DNA from 4 places in the Streptomyces collinus genome. Region 1 is predicted to be linked to each of the others. Evidence: riboswitches for the same ligand, from Rfam matches in the RefSeq annotation. Region 1 holds a riboswitch; each other region holds the start of a gene.
What was found. Region 1 has a riboswitch for cobalamin ahead of RFN52_RS36715 (energy-coupling factor ABC transporter permease). Riboswitches for the same ligand answer to the same signal wherever they lie in the genome.

Region 1 (3,368 bases):
CGAATTTCCGGTGCCGCACCCCAGGGAGACACCGCTGCGGAGATCGGTGGTCGCGCCGCGCCAGTATCCTGGGTCGGCTGCGGCACCCCCCATCAATCCCCGTGCGTAAGCGGGGAGTTCGGCCTGCGGCGACGACCTTCCCATACGCATGAGACGAGGACGAGTGCTGCTAGCGGGCCGCTACCGGCTGGAAGTTGAGATCGGGCGCGGTGGAATGGGAGAGGTCTGGCGTGCGTACGACGAGACGCTCGCCAGAGCGGTGGCACTCAAGCTGCTGCTGCCCCAGGACACCGACGCCACGGCGACCTCCCGGTTCCGTCTGGAGGCGCAGACCGCCGGGCGTCTCAACCACCCCAACGTGGTCGGCGTCCTGGACTTCGGCGAGTACGACAACCGGCTGTACCTGGTGATGGAGCTGGTCGAGGGCGACAGCCTCGCCGGGGTGCTGTCCGGCTCCGGCCCGCTGCCCGTGGAGCAGGTCGCCGCTCTCGCCGCGCAGGCGTCCGCGGGGCTCGCCGCAGCACACGGGCAGGGCATCGTGCACCGCGACGTCAAACCCGCCAACCTGCTGCTGGACACCCACGGCACGCTGAAGATCGGCGACTTCGGCATCGCGCGGTTCCTCGACGACCCCGGCGCCGCGCTCACCGCCACCGGCCAGATCGTCGGCACCGGCCTCTACCTCGCGCCCGAACGGGCCCTGGGCAAGCCCGCGGGGCCCGCCTCCGACATGTACTCCCTGGGCTGCGTGCTCTACCAGCTCCTCAGCGGCCGCCCGCCGTTCGAGGCCGACACCGCCGTCGCCCTCCTGCACCAGCACCTCGACTCGGCACCCGTGCCGCCCCGCGAGCTCGGTGTCGCCGCACTGCCCCCGGCGTTCGAGAACTACCTCCTCGGTCTGCTGGCCAAGCAGCCCGAGAACCGGCCCACCGCGGAGCAGGCCGCCGAGTGGTTCGCCGGGGGCGCCTGGCGGGGCCTGCCCGAGCCGCTGCCCGAGGTCTCACCGCCGCTGCGGCCGAACAACCCCGCGTCCGCGCCGCCGCATACCGGGCGGGACCCGTACGCGGCCGCCGAGAGCAGCCACCCGACCACGTACGCGCTGCCCGCGACCCCCGGGCACCGCACCGCCGCCCGGGCCGCCCAGGCAGGGCGGTCGGGCCGCGCCCGCGGGCGCGGCGGGCCGGGCAGCCGGTCGAGAGTGGCCGCTACGGCCGCCGCCGCGGCGCTGTTCCTCGCCGCGATGCTCCTCGGCATGCGCTGGTTCTCGCCCGACACGAGCGCCGAGGGCACGGAACCCGAACCGTCCCCGACCGCGAGCAGCCCCGCGGCCACCCCGTCCGACGACTCCGCCTCGCCCATCACCTCCGATCCGGGGGCCGGGCAGCAGATCGCCACCACGCCGACCACCGGCACCGTGGCCGAAGTCACTCCGTCCACGCCGCCCGCCTCCCCGGCTCCTGTCCCGCCGGCGACCGGTGCCCCGGCCCCGACGCAGGGGACGGGCGACGCCGGGCCGGAGCAGCCGAACCCGGATCAGCCGAAGCCGGAGCAGCCGGTCCAGGCCGGGAACGACGGGGAGGGCGACGACGGCGGGGCCGACGGGGGCGACGACTGACGGGGCCCCGAAGCGGCCCCGCACCTGAGCGCCCGAGCGCGTGGATCAGCCGGGGGATGCGCCGGTGTGCGAGCGGGCGCCCCCTCGCGCGCCCCTGGGGCGGCTTGTCATCGGCCTTACCCCGGCCTTATTGTCACCAGGCCTTGGTGAACGGGAAATCCGGTGTGATGCCGGTGCGGCCCTCGCCACTGTGAATCGGGAAGTCCGGCTCCGGCCCCTCAGGGGGCAGCCACTGGGTCCTTGCGGCCCGGGAAGGCGGAGTACGGGCGGTGGTACCCGTCAGCCAGGAGACCGGCCAAGGCGCGTCAACCATCCACGAGGTGCTGGAGAGGGTCTGCTGAGCCATGCACATTGCCGAGGGTTTCCTTCCTCCGGCGCACGCGGTCGCCTGGGGCGTCGCGTCGGCGCCGTTCGTCGTCCACGGAGTCCGGTCGCTCACCCGTGAAGTGCGCGAGCACCCCGAGAGCACCCTGCTCCTCGGGGCGTCCGGCGCCTTCACGTTCGTCCTGTCCGCCCTGAAACTGCCGTCCGTCACGGGCAGTTGCTCGCACCCCACCGGCACGGGCCTCGGAGCCATCCTGTTCCGGCCGCCCATCATGGCGGTGCTGGGCACCATCACCCTGCTCTTCCAGGCGCTGCTGCTCGCACACGGCGGCCTGACCACGCTCGGCGCCAACGTCTTCTCCATGGCGATCGTCGGGCCCTGGGCCGGATACGCCGTCTACAAGCTGCTGCGGCGCTCCAACGCGCCGCTGATGGTGGCGGTGTTCGCCGGCGCGTTCGTCGCCGACCTGTCCACGTACTGCGTCACCAGCGTGCAGCTGGCCCTCGCGTTCCCCGACCCGGGCAGCGGATTCCTGGGCGCGCTCGGCAAGTTCGGTTCCATCTTCGCCGTCACCCAGGTCCCGCTCGCGGTGAGCGAGGGCCTGCTGACCGTGCTGGTGATGCGGCTGCTGGTGCAGTCCAGCAAGGGCGAACTGACCCGGCTGGGCGTGCTCCTCGCCAAGAAGCAGTCCCGGACCGAGACCGAGGCGGTGGCCCGATGAGCAGGAACACGAAGATCAACCTGGTGCTGCTGCTCGCCGTGGCCGCGCTGGCCGTGCTGCCCCTGGCGCTCGGCCTCGGCGACCACAAGGAGGAGCCGTTCACGGGCGCCGACGGCGAGGCCGAAACGGCGATCACCGAGCTGAAGCCGGACTACGAGCCGTGGTTCTCGCCCCTGTACGAACCGCCCTCCGGTGAGATCGAGTCGGCGCTGTTCTCCCTCCAGGCGGCTCTCGGCTCCGGTGTCCTCGCCTACTACTTCGGTCTGCGCCGGGGCCGTCGGCAGGGCGAGCAGCGGGCGCTGGAGCGCGAGGCCGGCGGCGCGCTCACCGGCGCCGCCGGGAAGTCCACCGCGGAACAGGACTGAGCCCGGGTGCTGCCGATCGACGCGGCGGCGCACAGCAGTCGCTGGCGCCGCCGCCATCCCGTGGACAAGGCCGTGCTCGGACTCGGCCTCACGCTGCTCGCGATCTCCCTGCCGCCCTGGCCGGGTGCGGCCCTGGTGCTCCTGAGCGCCCTGGTGGTGCTGCTGGGGCCGGCCGGTGTGCCCGGGCGGCGGCTGTGGCGGGCCTACCGGGTCCCGCTGGGCTTCTGCGTGACCGGCGCGGTCACGCTGCTCGTCCAGGTGGGCGGGCCGGGAGGGTTCGTCTCCCTCGCCGCTGACGGGCCGGTCCGGGCCGGGGAGTTGCTGCTGCGGACCTCGGCGGCC
Region 2 (3,368 bases), 6.9 Mb from region 1:
CACCAGCGCCAGCAGCACGATCGCCACAGCACCGATGAGCCAGGACAGGATCGCCGCGGGGCCGGCCGCCACGACCGCCTTCTCGGCGCCGTACAGCCAGCCCGAACCGATGATGGAACCGACCGACGCCCACATGAGCCCGATCAGTCCGACATCCCGCCGCAGGCCGTCTCTTTCCATGAATACAGGGCCTCTCGAAGATGAACTCGGGGAGTTCGGGGAGCAAGAGGCCTCAGGTTAGGAATCGGCCGGCCGGCCGCAGAAGACGAGTTGTGCACCCTTGACCGGGTGCGGGTATTTCGTGGGGAACGCTTCAGGATTCCTGTACGCGGTGATGAGACAGCCGTGGGATCTCGATCGCCGGGCAGCGGTCCATCACCATCTCCAGACCCGCCGCGCGGGTCCGTTCGTAGGCCGCCTCGTCGACGACACCCAGCTGGAACCAGACGCCCTGCGCGCCCTTCGCGACCGCCTCGCCCGCGACGGCCCCGGCGAGGTCGCTGTTCACGAACACGTCGACGACGTCCACGTCGAAGGGGATGTCCGCCAGGCTCGCGTACCCCTTCTCCCCGTGCACCGTCTCCGCCTTCGGATGCACCGGCACGACGCGCTTGCCGAAGCGCTGGAGCACGGCGGCCACCCCGTACGCCGCCCGCTGCCGGTTCGACGACAGGCCCACCACGGCCCAGGTGTCGCCGAGCTCGGTGAGGATCCTGCGGACCGTTGCCTCGTCGCCGTACACCGGCGGCCTCCTCGTAAGTCGTGGACACGCTGCTCTCCCGGCAACGGCGCGGGACGCGCGGTGATTCCCGGGCGCCCCCGTGATAGCTTGCCGAGGCCAGTCGAACCCATGTACGTGGGTCAGGGAATCCGGTGCGAATCCGGAACTGACGCGCAGCGGTGAGGGGGACGGGCGGGGCCTCGGCCACTGGACTCCCTCGCGGACGTCCGGGAAGGCGCTCCGATCCGGGTGAACCCGAGTCCGAAGACCTGCTGGCGGCCCCCGCGGCCGCGTGCGGCGGGGGAGCACCGTACGACCGGGCTCCGCGAATGGGCCCTCGACGCCTGAGGACTGGTTTTCGTGCCCCTCGCCCGACCCGCCCGTGCCGCCGCCCTGCTCGCGGCCGGCTCCCTGCTCCTGACCGGCTGCGGCGGCTCCGCGTCCACCGACGCCAAGGCCGCCGTCACCCTCACCAACTGCGGGCACGACGTCCGGGTGGCCACCCCGCCGCGGTATGCCGTGTCCCTCAACCAGGGCACCACCGAGATCCTGCTCTCCCTCGGCCTCGCCGACCGCCTCGCGGGCACGGCCACCTGGACCGACCCCGTGATGAAGGGGCTGGGGAAGGCCGAGGCCAAGGTCCCGCGCATCGCCGACAACAACCCGTCCTTCGAACGCGTCCTGGACACCGAACCCGACTTCGTCACCGCGTCCTTCGTCTCCACCCTCGGCAAGGGCGGCGTCGCCACCCGCGAGCAGTTCGAGAAGCTCGGCGTCCCCACCTACGTGTCCCCGTCCGACTGCGCCGGCAAGGACAACTCGGGCGGCGGCGACGGCGCCCGCGACAAGGCCCTGGGCATCGACACCGTCTACGGCGAAGTCCGGGACCTCGCGACCGTGTTCGGGGTGAAGAAGCGCGGCGACGCCCTCGTGACCTCACTCCAGCGGCGCATGAAGAAGGCCACCGCCGGGATCGACGCCTCCGACGTCACCCTCCTGTACTGGTTCGCGAACTCCGAGTCGCCCTACATGGCGGGCTGTTGCGGAGCACCCGGCATCATCACCCGGGCCCTCGGCGCGAAGAACGTCTTCGACGACACGCACGAGGAGTGGCCGCAGATCAACTGGGAGACGGTCGCCGACCGCGACCCCGACGTCCTCGTCATCGGCGATCTGACCCGCAAGTCCCAGACCGCCGAGTCGGCCGCGAAGAAGATCGCCTTCCTGGAGTCCAACCCCGTCACCAGGACCATGGACGCCGTCCGGCACAAGCGGTACGTGCTGCTCAGCGGGCAGGCCATGAACCCGACCATCCGCACCGTCGAGGGCGTGGAGCAGGTGGCCGCCGGGCTGCGCCGGTTCGGACTGGTGAAGTGACCGCCCAGGGGCTGCCGGTCGCCGGGACCAAGCCCCGGCGCCGGGCAGGACTCGCGCTGGGAGTGGCCGGGACCGTCGCGCTCGTCGCCTCCCTCGCCGTCGCCATCACCATCGGTCCCGCCGACATCCGCGTCGCCGACGTGTGGTCCGTCGTGGCCGCCCGTCTCGGCCTCGGCAGCTCGGAGCTGACGCCGATCCGGGACGGGATCGTCTGGCAGCTGCGGCTGCCGCGCACCCTGCTCGCGGCCGTGTGCGGAGCCGGACTCGCCGTCTGCGGGGCGGTGATGCAGTCGCTGCTGCGCAACCCGCTCGCCGACCCGTTCGTGCTCGGGGTGTCCTCGGGCGCCTCCACCGGAGCGGTCCTCGTGGTCGTGCTCGGCGCGGGCGGCGGCGCCCTGTCGGTGTCCGCCGGTGCGTTCCTCGGCGCCCTGCTGTCGTTCGCGCTGGTGCTGCTGCTCAGCCACACCCTCGGCGGCACCACCGACCGTGTCGTCCTCGCGGGCGTCGCCGCCATGCAGCTCTTCTCCGCCCTCACCTCCTTCGTCGTGATGACCTCCGCCGACGCCGAGACGACCCGCGGCGTGCTGTTCTGGCTCCTCGGCTCGCTCGGCGGCGCCGGCTGGACCGACGTGTGGCTGTGCCTGGCCGTACTGGCCGTGGCCCTGGTGGTCTGCCTGTCCTACGCCCGTACCCTCGACGCCTTCGCCTTCGGGCAGGACGCGGCGGCCGCGCTCGGGGTGTCCGTCGGCCGCACCCGCCTGGTGCTGCTGTGCGCCACGGCCCTGCTCACGGCCGCGCTCGTCAGCTCGGCCGGGGCGATCGGCTTCGTCGGACTGGTCCTGCCGCACGCCGCCCGGGCCCTGACCGGCCCGGGGCACGCGCGGCTGCTGCCGGTCACCGCCCTCGCGGGCGCGGTGTTCCTGGTGTGGGTGGACACCCTCGCCCGGACGGTCCTCGAACCGCAGGAGGTTCCGGTGGGGGTCGTGACGTCGCTCATCGGGGTGCCCGCGTTCGTGGCGGTGCTGTACCGGACGAGGAGGGCGCGATGAGCGGCGCGGAGGCATCGGTGGGGATGGAGGGCGCGGTGAGTGGCGCGGGGGCATCGGTGGAGGTGGAGGGCGCGGTGAGCGGCACGGGGGCATCGGTGGAGGCGGGGCTGCGGGCCGACCGGGTCAGCCGCCGTGCCGACGGGCATCTCATCCTGGACGGCGTCGCCCTCGCGCCCGAGACAGGCTCCACGGTCGGCGTCCTCGGCCCCAACGGCTCCGGC
Region 3 (3,368 bases), 2.3 Mb from region 1:
GTTCGTGAAGGACACGCTGATCTACATCGTCATCGCGGTGGCGATCATCTACATCCCGATCAAGCTGGGCGGCTTCGACGACATCTTCGCCAAGGCCAGTGAGGCGTACAGCCAGACCAACCCGGCGACGGGCGCGCCGCGCGGTGCGCTGACACCGGCCGAGCCGGGCCAGTGGACGTACGCCACGCTGGCGTTGGGCTCCGCCCTGGCGCTCTTCATGTACCCGCACTCGATCACGGCGACGCTGTCCTCGAAGAGCCGTGAGGTGATCCGCCGCAACACCACGATCCTGCCGCTGTACTCGCTGATGCTGGGTCTGCTGGCGCTGCTCGGGTTCATGGCGATCGCGGCCGGCATCAAGGTGCAGAACGGGCAGCTGGCGATCCCGCAGCTGTTCGAGACGATGTTCCCGGACTGGTTCGCGGGCGTTGCGTTCGCGGCGATCGGCATCGGCGCGCTGGTGCCCGCGGCCATCATGTCCATCGCGGCCGCGAACCTCTTCACCCGCAACATCTACAAGGACTTCATCAAGCCGGACGCGACTCCCGCGCAGGAGACCAAGGTCTCCAAGCTGGTGTCGCTGCTGGTGAAGGTCGGCGCCCTGGCCTTCGTCCTCACCATGGACAAGACGGTCGCCATCAACTTCCAGCTGCTGGGCGGCATCTGGATCCTGCAGACCTTCCCGGCCCTGGTCGGCGGCCTGTTCACCCGCTGGTTCCACCGCTGGGCCCTGCTCGCGGGCTGGGCGGTCGGCATGGTCTACGGCACGGTCGCCGCGTACGGCGTGGCCTCCCCGACCCAGAAGCACTTCGGCGGCTCCGCGAAGGAGATCCCGGGCATCGGGGAGATCGGCTACATCGGCCTCACGGCGTTCGTCCTGAACGTGGTGGTGACGGTGGTCCTGACCTTCGTCCTGAAGGCCCTGAAGGCCCCCGACGGCATCGACGAGACCAAGCCGGAGGACTACACGGCGGACGCGGGCGACCCCGGGGTCCAGGTGGAACTCCCGCCGGCGACTGCTGGTTCCGCGCACTGATTCCAGGGCCCCGGCCCATCACGAACACCCCCGCAGCGGGCCGCCGTGACCGAGCGTCACGGCGGCCCGCTGTCACGTAGAGCTGACGCTCCGACACCACCGCGACACAACATCTGGGGGTGTCATCGGGACCCGACACAAGATGTATGCTCATGCTCGCTGCCGCCGCAGGGGAATCCGGTGCGAATCCGGAACTGTCCCGCAACGGTGTACCCATGCCCATATGTGCGCATGGGCGTCAGTCCGAGGACCTGCCGACAGCGCACCCGGCCACCCGGCCGTGGTGCCCCGACGTCCGGGCCTCGTGGAATGGGCCGGTGGACGCGACGCCGCGTGCGCTCGTGTGCTGCCCCCTGCCCTCGACGAGGCCCCCGTGCCGAGCGAGGGAGAGCCCCACGTGACCATCGCGCCAGCCGAACCGGTCTCAGCCAGCGAAGAAGAGCACGACGCCCCAGGCGCCGCGCTGTTGCGGACCCTGACCGAGCTGACCGCCGACCTCCCCGACGCCGAGCCCGGCCGGGTCGCCGCCGCGGCGCTGCGCGGCCGGTCCGCGCAGGCGGACGAGGGCGAGTTGCGGGAGCTGGCGACGGAGGCCGCGGCCGGTCTGATCTCCGAGGACCCCGCCTACTCCAGGCTGGCCGCCCGGCTGCTGACCATCGGCATCCGCGAGGAGGCCGCCTCGCAGGGCGTCACGTCCTTCACCGAGTCCGTGGCGGTGGGCCACCGCGAGGGCCTCATCGCCGACCGCACCGCCGAGTTCGTCCGGCTGCACGCGGCCCGGCTCGACGCCCTGGTCGACACCGGCGCCGATGACCGCTTCGGCTACTTCGGCCTGCGCACCCTGCACAGCCGCTATCTGCTCCGGCACCCGATCACCCGCAAGGTCGTCGAGACGCCCCAGCACTTCATGCTGCGGGTCGCCGCCGGTCTCGCCGAGGACGACACCCGCCGCTCCGTCGACGAAGTCGCCGCGCTCTACGGGCTCATGAGCCGCCTCGACTACCTCCCCTCCTCCCCCACCCTCTTCAACTCGGGCACCCGGCACCCGCAGATGTCGTCCTGCTACCTCCTCGACTCCCCCAAGGACGAGCTGGACTCCATCTACGACCGGTACCACCAGGTGGCCCGGCTGTCGAAGCACGCCGGCGGCATCGGACTCGCGTACTCCCGCATCCGCGCCCGCGGTTCCCTGATCCGCGGCACCAACGGCCACTCCAACGGCATCGTCCCGTTCCTGAAGACCCTCGACGCCTCGGTCGCCGCCGTGAACCAGGGCGGCCGGCGCAAGGGCGCCGCCGCGGTGTACCTGGAGACCTGGCACTCCGACATCGAGGAGTTCCTGGAGCTGCGCGACAACACCGGCGAGGACGCCCGCCGCACGCACAACCTGAACCTGGCGCACTGGGTGCCGGACGAGTTCATGCGGCGCGTGAACGCCGACGCGCAGTGGTCGCTGTTCTCCCCCTCGGACGTGCCCGAGCTGGTCGACCTGTGGGGCGAGGAGTTCGACGCCGCGTACCGGGCGGCCGAGGCGAAGGGCCTCGCGCGGAAGACCCTGCCCGCCCGTGAGCTGTACGGCCGCATGATGCGCACCCTCGCGCAGACCGGCAACGGCTGGATGACCTTCAAGGACGCCGCCAACCGCACCGCCAACCAGACGGCTGAGCGGGGCCACGTCGTCCACTCCTCCAACCTCTGCACGGAGATCCTGGAGGTCACCAGCGACGGGGAGACCGCCGTCTGCAACCTGGGCTCGGTCAACCTGGGTTCCTTTGTCGACTCATCGACCGGTGATCTCGACTGGGAGCGGCTGGACGAGACCGTCCGCACGGCCGTGACCTTCCTCGACCGGGTCGTGGACATCAACTTCTACCCGACCGAGCAGGCGGGCCGCTCCAACGCCCGCTGGCGTCCGGTCGGCCTCGGCGCGATGGGCCTCCAGGACGTCTTCTTCAAGCTGCGTCTGCCCTTCGACTCGCCGGAGGCCAAGGCCCTCTCCACCCGGATCGCCGAGCGGATCATGCTCGCCGCGTACGAGGCCTCCGCCGACCTCGCCGAGCGCAACGGCCCGTTGCCGGCCTGGGAGAAGACCCGTACGGCCCGGGGTGTACTGCACCCCGACCACTACGAAGCGGAGCTCACCTGGCCGGACCGCTGGGCGGCCCTGCGCGAGCGCGTCGCCACGACCGGCATGCGCAACTCGCTCCTGCTCGCCATCGCCCCGACGGCCACGATCGCCTCCATCGCGGGCGTGTACGAGTGCATCGAGCCGCAGGTGTCCAACCTGTTCAAGCGCGAGACGCTGTCGGGTGAGTTCCTCCAGGTCAACTCC
Region 4 (3,368 bases), 5.6 Mb from region 1:
AGGATCCCGGACGACTGGGCGGCGGACCCTTGGGCCGAGGTGCGCCCCCTGATCGACGGCGTAGACCTTCTGAAGGGAGTCCATCCGGAAGGGGTGGCACTCAGCTGCCGACACTGGAGGGGCCCGGCCGAGAGCTGGCCGCTGAAAGCGACGAATCAGCCACGCAGAGTCATGCTAACCGAGCCGACCTGCACCGCCGGCTGCTGCGGCGCTCTGTACGTCACCATGCGCCGCGAGGGCGACCGGGTGGTCTGGGACGCCTGGGAAAACACCAGCAACATCACCGCCGTGCTCGCGGACATCCACTTCGATGCCGCCCAGTACGACGCCGAACTCGCACGCGCCGCAGCGGACCGCAGCTGGGAGGAGCCGGTAGACACCGTGGCCCGGCTGCTTGAGCAGACCCTTACGGGCAGCGGCTGGTTCGAGCGGTGGGGCTGCGTTCTCACGGGTGTCTGGCCACGCCGCAAAGAGCCCGGCGTCGCCGAGGAGCTCACCAGCCCCGAGGGCGTCGATGTCGAGTTCCAGCACGGCCAGGCACCGGGAGAGCGTGCATGTTCTTACGCGTACGAATTGTTCGTCACCCACGATCAGTCCGTGGAGGAGCAGGCACGGCAGCTCGCGGCCCGCATTCTCGCGGACGATCCGCGGAAGACGGCTGAGCTTCGAGAATGCTGAGACTTCTTTTCTGATAGCGCGAATCGGGTGGCCCGAAGGTGAGCTCGTTGTCGTCGAGGGCGTTGGCGATGGTCAGCCGGCCGCGGGGGAAGCTGAAGCTGACGGCGACTGCTCCCTGGGCCATGTCGTCGCCCGTCCACTCGAGGAGCTGTACGTCCTGAAGGACCTGGTCCTGCAGAGCGTGCAGCTCGGGGCGCCTGTCGTGACGCCACTGGAGATCGAAGTCGGCCCATCGGACCGGCTGGCGGGGGTCGACCGTGTTCCAGGTGATCGAGAGGTCGTCGAACTTCTGGTGGTTGATCTCGACCTGTTCTCCGGTGAAGTCGAACAGGACGGGGCAGTCGGAGAACCACTCGTCGTCCTGGACGTCCCGGACAAGCCAGACGCGGGCCAGCGGGCGGCCGATGAGAGCACGCAATCGCCGGCCATGCGCTGCCTCGACCGCGAAGCGACCGTTCAGCCAATGAGGCCGGTAGCCGCCGATCCCGAAATCGAACACTTCAGGATCCTCCCATGAGCCGGGGCCCGAGCCCCCCCACTCCGCCCCCCTCGGCCCGATTCCTACGTCCGGGTACAGTAAGCGGGTCGTCATCACACCGTACGGGGGGAAGCCGGTGCAATTCCGGCGCTGACCCGCAACCGTGAACCGCCGCCCAGGTGGTGAGCCGGATCGCCCCGTACGGTTTCGTGACCGGCTCACGTGCCCGGCAGACCGCCGGTCACGGCACCGTCGAGGTATACGGAGCCGAGCCGCCGGGGTGTCCCGTGCTGCCCGGCTCCCCCACAGGGAGAGGCACCCGCCGATCATGAACGTCCGCCGCAGCGCCGCGGTCCTGGCCGCCGTCGCCGTGATCGGCGCCGCCACCCCGGCCGCCGCAGACCCGTCCCCGTCGCCGTCCCAGGCGTTCCCCTCCGCCCTGTACGGCGACAAGGACCCGAAGTTCGACGGCGTCTGGCGCCAGTCGCTCGCGCTGCTCGCGCAGGACACCGTGGGGGTGAAGCCGGCCGCGAAGTCCGTCCAGTGGCTGGTGCGTCAGCAGTGCGCGGACGGCTCCTTCGCCTCGTACCGCCCCGACCCCACCACCGCGTGCGACGCCAAGACCATGCTCGACACCAACGCCACGTCCGCCGCCGTGCAGGCCCTCACCGCGCTCGGCGGGCACGACGACGTCACCCGCAAGGCCGTCGGCTGGCTGAAGGCCGTGCAGAACAAGGACGGCGGCTGGGGCTACTCGCCCGGTGGGGCCAGCGACACCAACTCGACGTCGATCGTCATAGGCGCGCTCGCCGCCGCGGGCGAGAAGCCCGACCAGGTGGAGAAGGACGGCAAGTCCCCCTACGACGCGCTGCTGAAGCTCGCCCTGCCCTGCGGCGGGGACGGCGACGGCGCCTTCGCGTTCCAGCCGGACAAGAAGGGCGAGCTCGCCGCCAACGCGGACGCCACGGCGGCCGGTGTGCTCGGCGCGCTGGGCACGGGCATGGTCGTCGAGCCCGGCAAGAAGTCCGACGCGACCTGCGAGAAGGCCGCGACGCCGCGGCAGGCGGCGGCGAACGGCGCGGGCTACCTCACCGCCGCCCTCGCCAAGGACGGCGACCACCTCATGTCCGCCCTGGCCGGTGCCGAACCCCAGCCCGACTTCGGCAACACCGCCGACGCGGTCGTCGCGCTCGCCGCGCAGGGGGACACCGCGCAGGCGGAGAAGTCCGTGCGGTGGCTGGAGAAGAACTCCGCGTCCTGGGCCGCGCAGAGCGGTCCGGCCGCCTACGCGCAGCTGATCCTCGCCGCCCACGCGACGGGCACGAACCCGCGTGACTTCGGCGGCGCGGACCTCGTCAAGCAGTTGGGCGCCACGGGCCCGGCCCCGCAGACCGCCGGGAAGACCACGTCCGGGGCCTCGGACGAGAAGGAGGACTCCGGCTCGGACTTCTTCGGGGTCTGGTGGTACGTCGGCGTCTGCCTGGTCGCCGGCATCGGCATCGGTTTCCTGTTCACCGGCCGCAAGAAGCAGCAGCAGCTGTGATCCGCCGGGCCGTTCTCCTGCTCCTGGCCTCGCTCCTGCTGTGCGCGGGTGCGGGCCAGGCCCAGGCCGCCGGTTACCGGTACTGGTCGTTCTGGGAGCGCGACGCCGGCCGCTGGGTCTACGCCACCCAGGGCCCGTCCCTGGCCCGCCCCTCGGACGGCGACGTCCAGGGCTTCCGCTTCGCGGTGAGCGAGGACTCCGCGAACGCGGTCCGGCCGCGCGGCACGGCCGACTTCGCGACGATCTGCGCGAAGACGCCGGCGCAGGAGGGCAGGAAGCGGGTGGCCCTGGTCATCGACTTCGGCACCCCGTCGGACGCCCCCGGCGGCGAATCCCCGCCCGCCGCCCGCACGGCCTGCGCCCGGGTCTCCCCCGACGCGACGACGGCCGAGGCCCTGGCCGCGGTGGCCGAGCCGCTGCGCTACGACACCAACGCCCTGCTGTGCGCGATCTCGGGCTATCCGGAGAAGGGCTGCGGCGAACAGGTCTCCCGGGACGAACAGAAGCGGAAGCCGGTGGCGGAGAAGAGCGCCCCGTCGAACGACGGGCCGTCCCTGGGCCTGCTCGCGGGTGTCGCCGTGGTGGTGGCCCTGGGCGGCGCGGCGATCTGGCAGGTACGACGGCGTGGCTAGCCGTCCCGCCCAGCCTGCGGGCGGTCTGGCCGGCACC

Region 2: another riboswitch for cobalamin. It lies ahead of RFN52_RS05765 (ABC transporter substrate-binding protein); the one in region 1 lies ahead of RFN52_RS36715 (energy-coupling factor ABC transporter permease).
Region 3: another riboswitch for cobalamin. It lies ahead of RFN52_RS26980 (ribonucleoside-diphosphate reductase subunit alpha); the one in region 1 lies ahead of RFN52_RS36715 (energy-coupling factor ABC transporter permease).
Region 4: another riboswitch for cobalamin. It lies ahead of RFN52_RS11715 (SCO2321 family membrane protein); the one in region 1 lies ahead of RFN52_RS36715 (energy-coupling factor ABC transporter permease).

The regions. Positions count from the first base shown of each region.
Region 1 is NZ_CP133771.1:8,151,803-8,155,170, reverse strand. It holds gene RFN52_RS36720 (serine/threonine-protein kinase) at 149-1,615, shown strand; cobalamin riboswitch at 1,743-1,929, shown strand; gene RFN52_RS36715 (energy-coupling factor ABC transporter permease) at 1,960-2,661, shown strand; gene RFN52_RS36710 (energy-coupling factor ABC transporter substrate-binding protein) at 2,658-3,026, shown strand; gene cbiQ (cobalt ECF transporter T component CbiQ) at 3,033-3,368, shown strand, end outside.
Region 2 is NZ_CP133771.1:1,294,413-1,297,780, reverse strand. It holds gene RFN52_RS05775 (APC family permease) at 1-180, opposite strand, end outside; gene RFN52_RS05770 (CoA-binding protein) at 314-742, opposite strand; cobalamin riboswitch at 838-998, shown strand; gene RFN52_RS05765 (ABC transporter substrate-binding protein) at 1,082-2,098, shown strand; gene RFN52_RS05760 (FecCD family ABC transporter permease) at 2,095-3,147, shown strand; gene RFN52_RS05755 (ABC transporter ATP-binding protein) at 3,144-3,368, shown strand, end outside.
Region 3 is NZ_CP133771.1:5,900,859-5,904,226, reverse strand. It holds gene mctP (monocarboxylate uptake permease MctP) at 1-1,036, shown strand, start outside; cobalamin riboswitch at 1,173-1,309, shown strand; gene RFN52_RS26980 (ribonucleoside-diphosphate reductase subunit alpha) at 1,434-3,368, shown strand, end outside.
Region 4 is NZ_CP133771.1:2,598,612-2,601,979, forward strand. It holds gene RFN52_RS11705 (hypothetical protein) at 1-678, shown strand, start outside; gene RFN52_RS11710 (hypothetical protein) at 581-1,177, opposite strand; adenosylcobalamin-variant (AdoCbl-variant) riboswitch at 1,274-1,362, shown strand; gene RFN52_RS11715 (SCO2321 family membrane protein) at 1,485-2,699, shown strand; gene RFN52_RS11720 (SCO2322 family protein) at 2,696-3,331, shown strand; gene RFN52_RS11725 (CbiQ family ECF transporter T component) at 3,357-3,368, shown strand, end outside.